One region of the Streptomyces sp. NPDC013187 genome, then DNA from elsewhere that is predicted to be linked to it. Evidence: riboswitches for the same ligand, from Rfam matches in the RefSeq annotation. Region 1 holds a riboswitch; the other holds the start of a gene.

Region 1 (5,711 bases):
TCCCCATCATAACGTGACGTACGTCCTGTACATTTTTTACAGACACGACTGTCGCCGGAGACAGCTCTGCCCGCGAGGAGGGGTTCGCCATGACCCGACCGTCCGCCCGCTACGTGCTGCCCGAGTTCACCGAACGCACGTCGTCCGGGCAACGGACGATGGATCCGTACGCGAAGCTCCTGGAGGAGCGCATCGTCTTCCTCGGGGCGCCGGTGGACGAGACCTCGGCGAACGACGTCATGGCCCAGTTCATGCATCTGGAGCACCAGGCCCCGGAGCGCGACATCTCGCTCTACATCAACTCTCCCGGCGGCAGCTTCCATGCGATGACGGCGGTCTACGACACGATGCAGTACGTCTCCTGCGACGTGGAGACGATTCTCCTGGGCCAGGCCGGTGCCGCCTCCTCGGTGCTGCTGGCGGCGGGCACACCCGGCAAGCGATTCGCGCTGCCCGACGCGCGCCTGGTGATCCATCAGCCGGCGCTGCCCGAGCCGATCCACGGTCAGGCGAGCGATCTGGCCATCCAGGCGGATGAGTTGACGCGCATCCGGAACCGGATGGAGGAGATGCTCGCGCTGCACACGGGCCGCACCCGGGAGCAGGTGAGCGCGGACATCGAGCGGGACAAGGTCCTCACCGCGCAGGAAGCGGTGGAGTACGGCCTGGTGGACGGGATCATCCCCAGCCGCAAGGCCACCCTCGCCCCGCCGACCGGACGGTGAGGCCCCGATGCTCCCGCCCGAGCTGCCGCCGCTGCCCGCCCTGACCCGCGCCGAAGCGGAACTGATCGACCGCTACCTCGACGTGGTCGATCTGCTCGGCCGCATCAACCCGGCCCGGGACGGTGACACGTATCGCGGGCTGCGTGCCGCCCAGGCCCTCGTCGGCAAGGCGACCGCACTGCGTGACGCGCTGGCCCTGATGCACCAGCGGGGCGAGACGGAACTGCACGCCGGCACCCTGGCCCGGGCGCTGCGGGTGCTGGACGGCGAGCGGCGCACGGCGCGGCTCACCCTGCCCCCGGAACCCGTCAGTTGACGCGAGCCGTCGACCCGGACGCCCGACGCGACGGCGGAGCCTCCGGGGCTGAGTTGAAACGGACCAAAAGACGTACCCCTGTTCGGAGTAGGCGGGAGACCGATTTTGGGGCCCTTCCGGTTGCGCAACGCGCGTAGCCCCGGGGCGGAATGGGACATTCCATGCCTGGTCCGACGGTCCGCGAACGCGTGGACAGTGGCGCGAACGCACACGTGTCCACCCGAACGGGTGAGTGGTGAGTAACAACACAAATCCCCGGTTCCGTTGGGAAATCCGGACAGGCATGCGCCAAGATCCCTGCTTGACGACAAGCCCCCGCCGCTGTGGCGGGGCGATCCGGGCGGACGCCGAGTCCTGCCGCCGCCCGGATGACCGGTCGACAGGAGTGGATCGGCAGGAGTGGAGGACCCAAGCACGACGGGTCGCCGGGACGGTCACGCCATGACCGGCTCCGAGCAGCCCTTGGGGTGAAGCCGCGTCAGCGGCCGGGCAACTTTGTCAGCCCGAATCCGACAGGTCATCCTTCACAGGCGGCTGACGAAGGGTTGCGCATGACTGCGCTCAATCGTGTCCCGTCGCTCATGGCCCGAGCCGGTACGGCCTCGGCGCTCACCATCGCCGCGGTGGGCGGCTCGATCGTGGCCCCCGGCTTCACCTCCGAGGCCGCGGCAGCCACACCGGCGACCAAGGCACTCCAGATCGCGGCATCCAAGAAGGGTTCGCCCTACAAGTACGGGGCGATAGGGCCGCACCGGTTCGACTGCTCCGGGCTCACGCTCTACTCGTTCAAGAAGGCCGGCAAGAAGCTCCCCCGCACGGCTGCCCAGCAGTACAACAAGACGCGCCACATCTCCGCCAAGAACCGCAAGGCGGGAGACCTGGTGTTCTTCCACTCGGGCAGCAACGTGTACCACGTCGGTATCTACGCGGGTAAGAACAAGCTCTGGCACTCCCCGAAGAGCGGGGACGTGGTGCGGCTGCAGAAGATCTGGACCAAGAGCGTCTGGTACGGGCGCGTGAAGTGATCCGCCCGGCGTGCGGCGGCGTTGATGACGCGCCGCCGCACGCCGGAGCGTGACACGGGCGCAAGTGGATACCCGTGACGTCATGGCCGAGCACCGTCCCTGCACCGCGCGCAACGAGACTCCGCTGCAACGCGCCGACCGCAACTTCGTCGAGCTGCTCCAGGAACTCCGCGTCACCCAGACGGGTGTGCAGATCCTCTTCGCCTTCCTGCTGTCGCTGGCCTTCACCTCGCGCTTCGGGGACCTCGACACGGTCCAGCGCGTCACCTACGTCATCACGCTGCTGCTGGCGGTCCTGGCCGCCGCGCTCTTCACCGCGCCGGCCGCTCTGCACCGTTCCCTCTTCCAGCAGGGCGCCAAGCCCCGCATAGTGCAGGTCTCCTCGCGCCTGGCCACGACCGGTCTGAGCGTGCTGGTGTTCGCGTTCAGCGGTTCGGTGCTGCTGGTGGTCGACGTGACCACGGGCCGTGCCGGTGGCATCGCCGCGGGCGCCGCGACCTTCCTGGTCTGCGTCGGACTGTGGGGTGTACTCCCCCGGCTGGTGCGACGAGCGGGGCTGCACGGGGAACGGGACGGCGCCGAGGAAACCACCGAGGAGGAGCCGGAGGGGGCCGAGATCAGGGTCCCCGCACCGCTGCGGCGCACTGTCGGGCAGCCGTCGGGGCTTCGAGGGGCGGCAGCACACCGGGAGGCGTCGGCTCGGCACCGGTGACGGCCGCGGGCTCCGGCGGGTCGCAGGGCCCGGAGTGGGCGGCGTAGAGCCGCGGGAATGGCCCGGATGCGGGTCGCGCGGGCCGGGGTGCATCGAGAGCACCAGGGGGAAGGTCCTCCGGGTCTGTCAGGTCCGTCAGATCTTTCAGGTCGGCCGGGTCCTTCAGGTTCTGCTGTGACCGGCTACGGCTCCTGCTGGCCCGCCGTCGTCACCGGCCGGACCGGAACGGCCCACGGGAGTTCGATCGAGATGGTCTTGCCGCCCTCGCGGGTCGGGCGGATGCGCAGTCTGCCGCCGCACTCGGCGGTCAGCCAGCGGATGATGACCAGGCCGCGGCCGTTGTCCTGCTGGACGGCTGCGGGCAGGCGTCTGGGGAAGCGCGGATGACTGTCCGTGACACCGATGCGCAGCCGTTCGTCGCGGTCCAGCTCGACGTCCACGGTGAAGGTGGGCGACTGGCCGAAGGTGTGCTGGACGGCGTTGGTGGCGAGTTCCGAGATGATGAGCCGGACGGTGTCGGACACGTCCGTGTCCGCCGGCAGGCCCCACTCCGCCAGCGTGCTCACCACATAGGCACGCGCTGCGGAGACCGAGGCGGGATCGCTCGGCAGAGTGACGGATGCTTCCAGATGGTCTGCCATGGCGACGTCGTCCCTTTCCCACGGGACCGTAGCCCGACACGGAGCGGATGGTTCGAGTACGGTCCCGGACTGGTGCTTCGTCGTCAGACTGCCACCAGAACACCCGTGAAGGTCGGCGATCCACCAAGATATGCATATATCTGTCGCTCAAAGCGGTGAACTCTGCGACGCGAGACCGTATTTGGGTGGCTCCGAAGGAGTAAGGAGGAGCCCATGCAGCACGGTCCCGCGGTGCGCCGCCGGAAACTGGGCGCCGAACTGCGTGCGCTGCGCTCCTCGGCGGGGCTCACGAGCGGTGAGGCGGCCCGGCTGGTGGGCTGGCACCAGTCCAAGGTCAGCCGGATCGAGACGGGTACGAGCGGGGTGAAACCGGCCGATGTGCGGTTACTTCTGGATGCCTACGGTGTGACGGACTCCCAACTTCGGGAAGTCCTCATGGCGTTGGCGGGGGCCGAGGACAGCGGTGGCCGGCACCACTGGTGGCACGCATACCGCGGGGTGCTGCCGCCGACCTACCGGGACTTCATCAGCCTGGAGTCCCAGGCCGGCGCGATGCGCACGCTGGAGACCACCGTCGTCCCGGGCCTGCTCCAGACGCCCGAGTACGCGCGTGCGGTGACCAGCGCCGCGGTGGAGGGACTTCCGGAGGACCGGCTCGACACGCTGGTCGAGGTGCGGCTGGCCCGGCAGGACGTGCTGCGCGCCGATCCCCCGCTGGAGCTGAGCGCCGTGCTGGACGAGGCGGTGCTGCGGCGGGAAGTGGGCGGGCCCGGGGTCATGGCCCGCCAGCTGGAACGACTGGTCGAGGCGGCCCGGCTGCCCCAAGTGCGCCTGCAGGTGCTGCCGTTCGCCGCCGGGGCGCACATCGGCGTCACCGGCCCTTTCGTTATCTTCTCATTTTCGAGCACTTCTGATCTGGATGTGGTTGTTCTCGACCACTTGACGAGTAGCCTCTACCTCGAACGGAAAGAAGACCTCCAGGCCTACACGGAGGCCTTCAACGCCCTTCAGATCCACGCCCTTTCGCCCGAGGACTCGTTGGATTTCATCGCCGGGACAGCCGCCGGCGCGTAAGGAGGCACCATGCGTGCACTGCCTCGTCACGTCCCCTCAAGCATCGAACTGCACGGTGTGCGGTGGTTGCGCAGCAGCTACAGCACCGGCGCGAACAACTGCGTCGAGACCGGGTGTCCGGATGCCCCGCCCTGGGCCGGACTGCTCGCCGTGCGCGACTCCAAGGACCCGGCCGGACCCGCGCTGCTCTTCTCCGCGGAGAGCTGGGCGGCCTTCGCGGCCGGGGTGGACCGTATGTAGGAGCACTTGCGGACGCGTTCGATCAGACCGTCATCGTGCGACGCACGGCCGTGTCACGCCGACTCATGGCCGCGTCTCGCCGATCAGCCGTACAGCGCGTTCGATCTGCTGACCGGTCAGGTCCGCGCGCGCGGTCAGCCTGAGCCGTGAGATGCCGTCCGGGACGGAAGGGGGCCGGAAGCACCCCACGGCCAGGCCCGCCGCGCGGCACTGTGCCGCCCAGCGCACGGCGTCCTCGGGAGAGGCCGCCCGCACCGAGACCACCGCGGCGTCCGGACGGACCGCTTCCAGACCCGCGGCGGTCAGGCGTGCGTGCAGTTCGCCCGCGACCGCGCGGGCCCGTGCCGCCCGCTGCGGCTCGCGGCGCAGCAGCCGCAGTGCCGCCAGGGCGGCCCCCGCCGCCGCGGGGGCGAGTCCGGTGTCGAAGATGAACGTCCGGGCCGCGTTGACCAGGTGGTCGACGACCCGCGCGGGGCCGAGGACGGCTCCGCCCTGGCTGCCCAGCGACTTGGAGAGGGTGACCGTCGCGACGACGTCGCCGGCGCCCGCGAGGCCCACCGCGTGCGGAGCGCCGCGGCCGCCGTCACCGAGAACGCCCAGTCCGTGGGCGTCGTCGACGACCAGCCCGGCGCCGTGCTCCCGGCAGGCTTCGGCGAGCGCGGCGAGGGGGGCCGCGTCGCCGTCGACCGAGAAGACCGTGTCGGACACGGCGATCGCCGTGCCCTCGTGGGTCGCCAGCGCCTTGCGCACGGCGTCCGGCTCGGCGTGCGCCACGACCTGGGTGGTGCCGCGGGCGAGCCGGCAGCCGTCGATGAGCGAGGCGTGGTTGCCCGCGTCGGAGACGATCAGGGAGCCGTGGGGGCCCAGCGCGGTGACGGCGGCGAGGTTGGCGGCGTAGCCGGAGGAGAAGACGAGGGCCGCCTCGAAACCGCAGAAATCGGCCAGGTCCCGCTCGAGTTCGGCGTGCAGTTCGGTGGT
Region 2 (5,711 bases), on a different contig from region 1:
GCAGGGCCACGCAGGCGATCAGCGCGAGCACGAGCAGCGCGACGGTCGTCGTGCGCAGAGTGTCGGCGTTCTCCTCGTTCCACAGGTACAGGCGCGAGCTGTCGGCGCCGAGGAGGCTCGCCCCGGCCAGTGCGGAGACGGCGAGGGCGCCGGCCGCCAGCCAGTGGTCCCCGTGCCCCTCCTCCACCTGCCGCGGCTGGAAGCGGAACAGGGCGAAACAGTAGAGCGCGAGCCCCAGCCAGAACAGCACCAGGGCCGCGTGGGCGAGCCAGGCCACCGCGTCGGCCGCGGCGAGCGTGGCGCCGAGCACGGCGAGCCCCTGGGTGGCCACGCAGCGCAGGAAGACCGTTCCGCGCCGCCCCTCGGCCTTCGCGGTGAGGAGCACGGCCCAGAGCACCATGGCGAGCGTGAGCAGTGCCTCGGCCAGGGGCTGCTGCCCGGCCGCGGAGAAGCCGGTGCCCAGGACCGTGGTCGCCGCCACGGTGGTGAGCGCGTCTGGTGTCGCCACCCGCCACTCGCGGTGCGTCCGCCGGGCGAGGCCCACGGCCGCCGCCAGCCAGGCCGCGCAGGCCAGGGCCAGGGCGATGCGGGAGGCGCCCGCGTACCCCGCCGAGTCGAAACCGACCGACACGATGCCGGTCGCCAGCGCATACGTCGCCCACCAGGCGGCAAACGGGGAGGGACCGGACATAGCGCCGATGCTAGAGAGCGGCGCACGCGTTACGAGAGGGGCACGCGCGCGTGCCCCTCAAAAACGTGACGCGACCTCTCGGCCCTCAGGCCTCACTCAGGCCGGGCGCACCACGCTGTGGATGGCCGATTCGCCGTCGTAGTAGATCGACTCCTCGCGCACGTACGTGCCCGGCTTCGGCGCGTGGATCATCATGCCGTTGCCGATGTAGATCCCGACGTGGGTGACGTCGTCGTAGAAGAAGACCAGGTCACCGGGCTGTGCCTGGGAGAGCGGGACCGTGGTGCCGGCGTTGACCTGGTCGTAGGTCGTGCGGGGCAGGGTGACGCCCGCGGCCTTCCAGGCGGCCTGGGTGAGGCCCGAGCAGTCGTAGGAGCCGGGTCCCACGGCGCCCCACACGTACGGCTTGCCGATCTGGGCGCGGGCGAAGGCCAGCGCCTTGTCGGCCTTGGTCGCGTACGAGGAGTCGGCCGGAGCCGTCGAGGAGGACGAGCCGGAGCCCGCCGACCCCGTCGATCCGGACGTGGACGACCCGCCGTCCTGCTGGGCGGCCTCCGCCTGCGCCTTCTGCTGCGCGGCCTGCTGCCGGGCCAGTTCGTCGGCCTTGCGGGCGGCCTCCGCCCGCTTCTCCCTCTCGATCGCCGCGAGCCGGGCCTTCTCCTCGGCGGTCAGCTTCGTCATCAGCTCGCGCGCGTCGGCGAGCTTGCGCTGGACGGTGGCCTTGGCCGTCTTCAGATCACCCTGCGACTCGGTGAGCGTCTCGAGGCTCTCGGTGGCCTCCTGGCGCTTCTTCATCGTCTCGGACTGCTGCGTGACGTAGTCGTCGACCGCGACCTTCTGACGGCCGGTCATCCGGTCCATCAGCTGGGTCTGGTCGAAGTAGTCCTGCGGGGTGTCCGCGAGCAGGAACGTCGCCGTGTCCGGGGCGGCGGCACCGGTGCGGTACTGGGCGGAGGCGAAGGAGCCCAGCTCCTCGCGCGCCTCGTTGAGCTTCTGGGTGCGCTGGGCGACGTCGTCGAGCAGGGTGTCGACGCGCTTGCGCTGCTTCGCGGTCTTCTCCTTGGCCGCGTTGTACTTGTCGGTCGCCGACTCGGCCTGGCGGTACAGGTCGTCGACCTTCTTCTCGACTTCCTCCAGGCTGGGCTTGTCGTCGGCCTCGGGGGCGGCGTTGGCCGACTGGGACAGCAGGGCCACGGAGGTGAGGGCCGCCGTTGCGAGGGCGGGGGTCCGTATGCCTGCCATGCGCGTACCCGTAGGACGCGACTTGCGGTGCGACGCCAAGGGAGGCGACTCCTTCCATGTTCCGCCTACCGGGTTAGCTGTCGGGTTCGGGCGGGTGGTTCGGAAGGTTTGCCCTACGGCCTTCTCCGCACAGGGAGTCGGGCCGATTCACCCCAGGTTCACGGTTGGGTCCCCGGCTCCGGCTGCCGCTGCGGCACACCGGACTCGGCGGAGGCCGCGCGGCCCGGCGACGTTCGCCGGTGGGGGTCATGCGGCCTGGTCGCACCGTAGCCAACTCGTGTGGCCCCTGTGAAGGTTGATGGGTGATATGCCCGATACATTTTCGTGACCTTATTCCTGAGCGTTGCCGAGAGTGAACGATCAAGGGGTATTGGGTGGGATAAGTCCATACATGCCGGGTCTGTAGCAGGGCGTGATCGCGCCGTCATGGAGGGCGACAACGCGCCGTCGGGCGGTCGGCGGGCCCGGGCGCCCGGCGATGTTCTCAGGGCGGCGGCGGGCTGTCAGTGGGGCGCCCTAGACTCGGAGAGCGATGAGCAGCCTCTTTGACGACAGCTTCCTGGCGAACCTCCAGGCCCAGCGGGGCCCCGCGGACGAGCCCCCGCCGCCACCCGAGGACGATCACGTTCCGGAGCCGATCCCGGACGATCTGTTCGGCGGGAAGTTCGACGTGCCCCCGGACCGATGGGGGTCCCCCCGCTCGAGCGGAGCCGAGAGTGGGGGAGGCTACTACCGGGACGGAGCCCCCCGCCCGGTGGTGGACACCGCCGCCCTCCTGGAGGGGCTGAACGACAACCAGCGCGCCGCCGTCGTCCACTCCGGCTCCCCGCTGCTCATCGTGGCCGGAGCCGGCTCGGGCAAGACCCGCGTGCTCACGCACCGCATCGCCCATCTGCTCGCCGAGCGGGACGTGCACCCGGGCCAGATCCTCGCGATCACCTTCACCAACAAGGCCGCCGGCGAGATGAAGGAACGCGTCGAGCAGCTCGTCGGCCCGCGCGCCAACGCCATGTGGGTCATGACCTTCCACAGCGCGTGCGTGCGCATCCTCAGGCGCGAGAGCAAGAAGCTCGGCTTCACCTCGTCCTTCTCGATCTACGACGCCGCCGACTCCAAGCGCCTGATGGCCCTGGTCTGCCGTGACCTGGACCTCGACCCCAAGCGCTTCCCGCCCAAGTCCTTCAGCGCCAAGATCAGCAATCTGAAGAACGAGCTGATCGACGAGGAGGACTTCGCCGCCCGGGCCACCGACGGCTTCGAGAAGACCCTCGCCCAGGCCTACGCCATGTACCAGTCGCGGCTGCGCGAGGCGAACGCCCTCGACTTCGACGACCTGATCATGACGACGGTCAACCTGCTGCGCGCCTTCCCGGACGTCGCCGAGCACTACCGCCGCCGCTTCCGGCACGTCCTCGTGGACGAGTACCAGGACACCAACCACGCGCAGTACGCCCTGGTCCGCGAGTTGGTCGGCACCCCCTCGGAGCACCCCGTCGACGTGCCGCCCGAGGCCGAGATCCCGCCCGCCGAGCTGTGCGTGGTGGGCGACGCCGACCAGTCGATCTACGCCTTCCGAGGCGCGACGATCCGCAACATCCTCCAGTTCGAGGAGGACTACCCGGACGCGACGACGATCCTGCTGGAGCAGAACTACCGCTCCACGCAGACGATCCTCAGCGCCGCCAACGCCGTCATCGAGCGCAATGAGTCCCGCCGCCCCAAGAACCTGTGGACCAACGCGGGCACCGGCGCCCGGATCACCGGCTACGTCGCCGACACCGAGCACGACGAGGCGCAGTTCGTCGCCGACGAGATAGACCGCCTGACCGACGCGGGCGAGGCCAAGGCCGGCGACGTCGCCGTCTTCTACCGCACCAACGCCCAGTCCCGTGTCTTCGAAGAGGTCTTCATCCGCGTCGGCCTGCCCTACAAGGTCGTCGGCGGCGTCCGCTTCTACGAGCGCAAGGAGGTCCGGGACGTCCTGGCCTACCTGCGCGTGCTGTCCAACCCCGAGGACTCGGTGCCACTGCGCCGGATCCTCAACGTCCCCAAGCGGGGCATCGGCGACCGCGCCGAGGCGATGATCGACGCCCTGTCCCAGCGGGAGAAGATCAGCTTCCCGCAGGCGCTCAAGCGCGTCGACGAGGCGTACGGCATGGCCGCGCGCTCCACCAACGCCGTCAAGCGGTTCAACACGCTGATGGAGGACCTCCGCACCATCGTCGAGTCCGGCGCCGGACCGGCCACGGTGCTGGAGGCCGTCCTGGAGCGCACCGGCTACCTCGCCGAACTGCAGGCCTCCACCGACCCGCAGGACGAGACCCGGATCGAGAACCTCCAGGAACTCGCCGCCGTCGCCATGGAGTTCGAGCAGGAGCGCGGCGAGGACGAGCAGGCCTCCCTGTCCGACTTCCTCGAACAGGTCGCGCTGGTCGCCGACTCCGACCAGATCCCCGACGAGGAGGACGGCGACGGCGTCATCACGCTGATGACGCTGCACACCGCCAAGGGCCTGGAGTTCCCGGTCGTCTTCCTGACCGGCATGGAGGACGGCGTCTTCCCGCACATGCGCGCCCTCGGCCAGGTCAAGGAGCTGGAGGAGGAGCGGCGCCTGGCCTACGTCGGCATCACGCGCGCGCGGGAGCGGCTGTACCTGACGCGGTCCACGCTGCGCAGCGCCTGGGGCCAGCCCTCGTACAACCCGCCCTCCCGCTTCCTGGAGGAGATCCCGCCGACCCACGTGGAGTGGAAGCGGACGGGTGCGACCACGCCCGCGTCCTCCGGGCCGGTCTCGGCGGTTGCGGCCTCGCTGTCGTCGTCCCGCTCGCGCTCGTCGGCGTCGGGTGCCTCCGGTTTCGCCACGCGCCGCACCTCCGAGAAACCGGTGGTGTCACTGGCGGTCGGCGACCGCGTCACGCACGACCAGTTCGGGCTCGGGACCGTCGTCGCGGTCAAGGGTACCGGCGGCAACGCCGAGGCGACGATCGACTTCGGGGACACCAAGCCGAAGCGGCTGCTGCTGCGGTATGCACCGGTGGAGAAGCTGTAGCGCCGTGAGGTGAACCGGTGGGCCCCTGCGCGCTCGACGCGGGCGGGGGCTGCCGGGGCGTTACTCGATGCGGGCGGGAGCGGGGGTTGGGGCTGGCGGGACGTTACGTCGGGTCGATGCCGTGGCTGCGCAGCCACGGGAGCGGGTCGATCGCCGAGCCGCCGCCGGGGCGCACCTCGAAGTGCAGGTGCGGGCCGGTGGAGTTGCCGGAGTTGCCGGAGCGCGCGATCGGATCGCCGGCCTTCACGGTCGTACCCGAGGGCACCGTGTAGGTGGAGAGGTGGCAGTACCACGTCTCCGTGCCGTCCTTCGCGGTCAGGATCAGCATGTTGCCGTACGCGCTGTTCCACTGGGTGCGTACGGTGCCGTCGGTCGCGGCCATGACGGTCGTGCCGTACGAGACGGGGAAGTCGATGCCGGTGTGCAGGGACATCCAGTTGATGCCGGACTGGCCGTAGTAGGCGCTGAGTCCGTGGCGCGCGACCGGCAGGGCGAACTTGGGGCGCAGGCGCTCCTTGCGGGCCGCCTCTTCCGCCGCCCGCTTCTTCTCGGCGGCCTGCTGGGCCTTGAGGTCGATGCGCTCCTGGGTGCGGCTGGCCCGGTCGGCGAAGTCGTCGGCGCCGGCGGAGAGGCTCTGCAGCTGCGTGTCCAGCTTGTTGTTGGCCGCGGCCGGTTTGACCGGCTGCGCCTCCGCCGCGGTCGTCTGCGCCTCGGCGGCACTGTCGTCGG

The links. Region 1 has a riboswitch for cyclic di-AMP ahead of ACFY5B_RS25900 (C40 family peptidase). Riboswitches for the same ligand answer to the same signal wherever they lie in the genome.
Region 2: another riboswitch for cyclic di-AMP. It lies ahead of ACFY5B_RS19085 (NlpC/P60 family protein); the one in region 1 lies ahead of ACFY5B_RS25900 (C40 family peptidase).

Annotation. Positions count from the first base shown of each region.
Region 1 is NZ_JBIBAF010000012.1:131,543-137,253, reverse strand. It holds gene ACFY5B_RS25910 (ATP-dependent Clp protease proteolytic subunit) at 90-725, shown strand; gene ACFY5B_RS25905 (hypothetical protein) at 733-1,041, shown strand; cyclic di-AMP (ydaO/yuaA leader) riboswitch at 1,377-1,589, shown strand; gene ACFY5B_RS25900 (C40 family peptidase) at 1,593-2,066, shown strand; gene ACFY5B_RS25895 (DUF6328 family protein) at 2,149-2,778, shown strand; gene ACFY5B_RS25890 (ATP-binding protein) at 2,961-3,419, opposite strand; gene ACFY5B_RS25885 (helix-turn-helix domain-containing protein) at 3,633-4,493, shown strand; gene ACFY5B_RS25880 (DUF397 domain-containing protein) at 4,503-4,733, shown strand; gene ACFY5B_RS25875 (8-amino-7-oxononanoate synthase) at 4,797-5,711, opposite strand, start outside.
Region 2 is NZ_JBIBAF010000008.1:268,062-273,772, forward strand. It holds gene ACFY5B_RS19080 (hypothetical protein) at 1-691, opposite strand, end outside; gene ACFY5B_RS19085 (NlpC/P60 family protein) at 788-1,972, opposite strand; cyclic di-AMP (ydaO/yuaA leader) riboswitch at 1,981-2,153, opposite strand; gene pcrA (DNA helicase PcrA) at 2,466-4,982, shown strand; gene ACFY5B_RS19095 (M23 family metallopeptidase) at 5,086-5,711, opposite strand, start outside.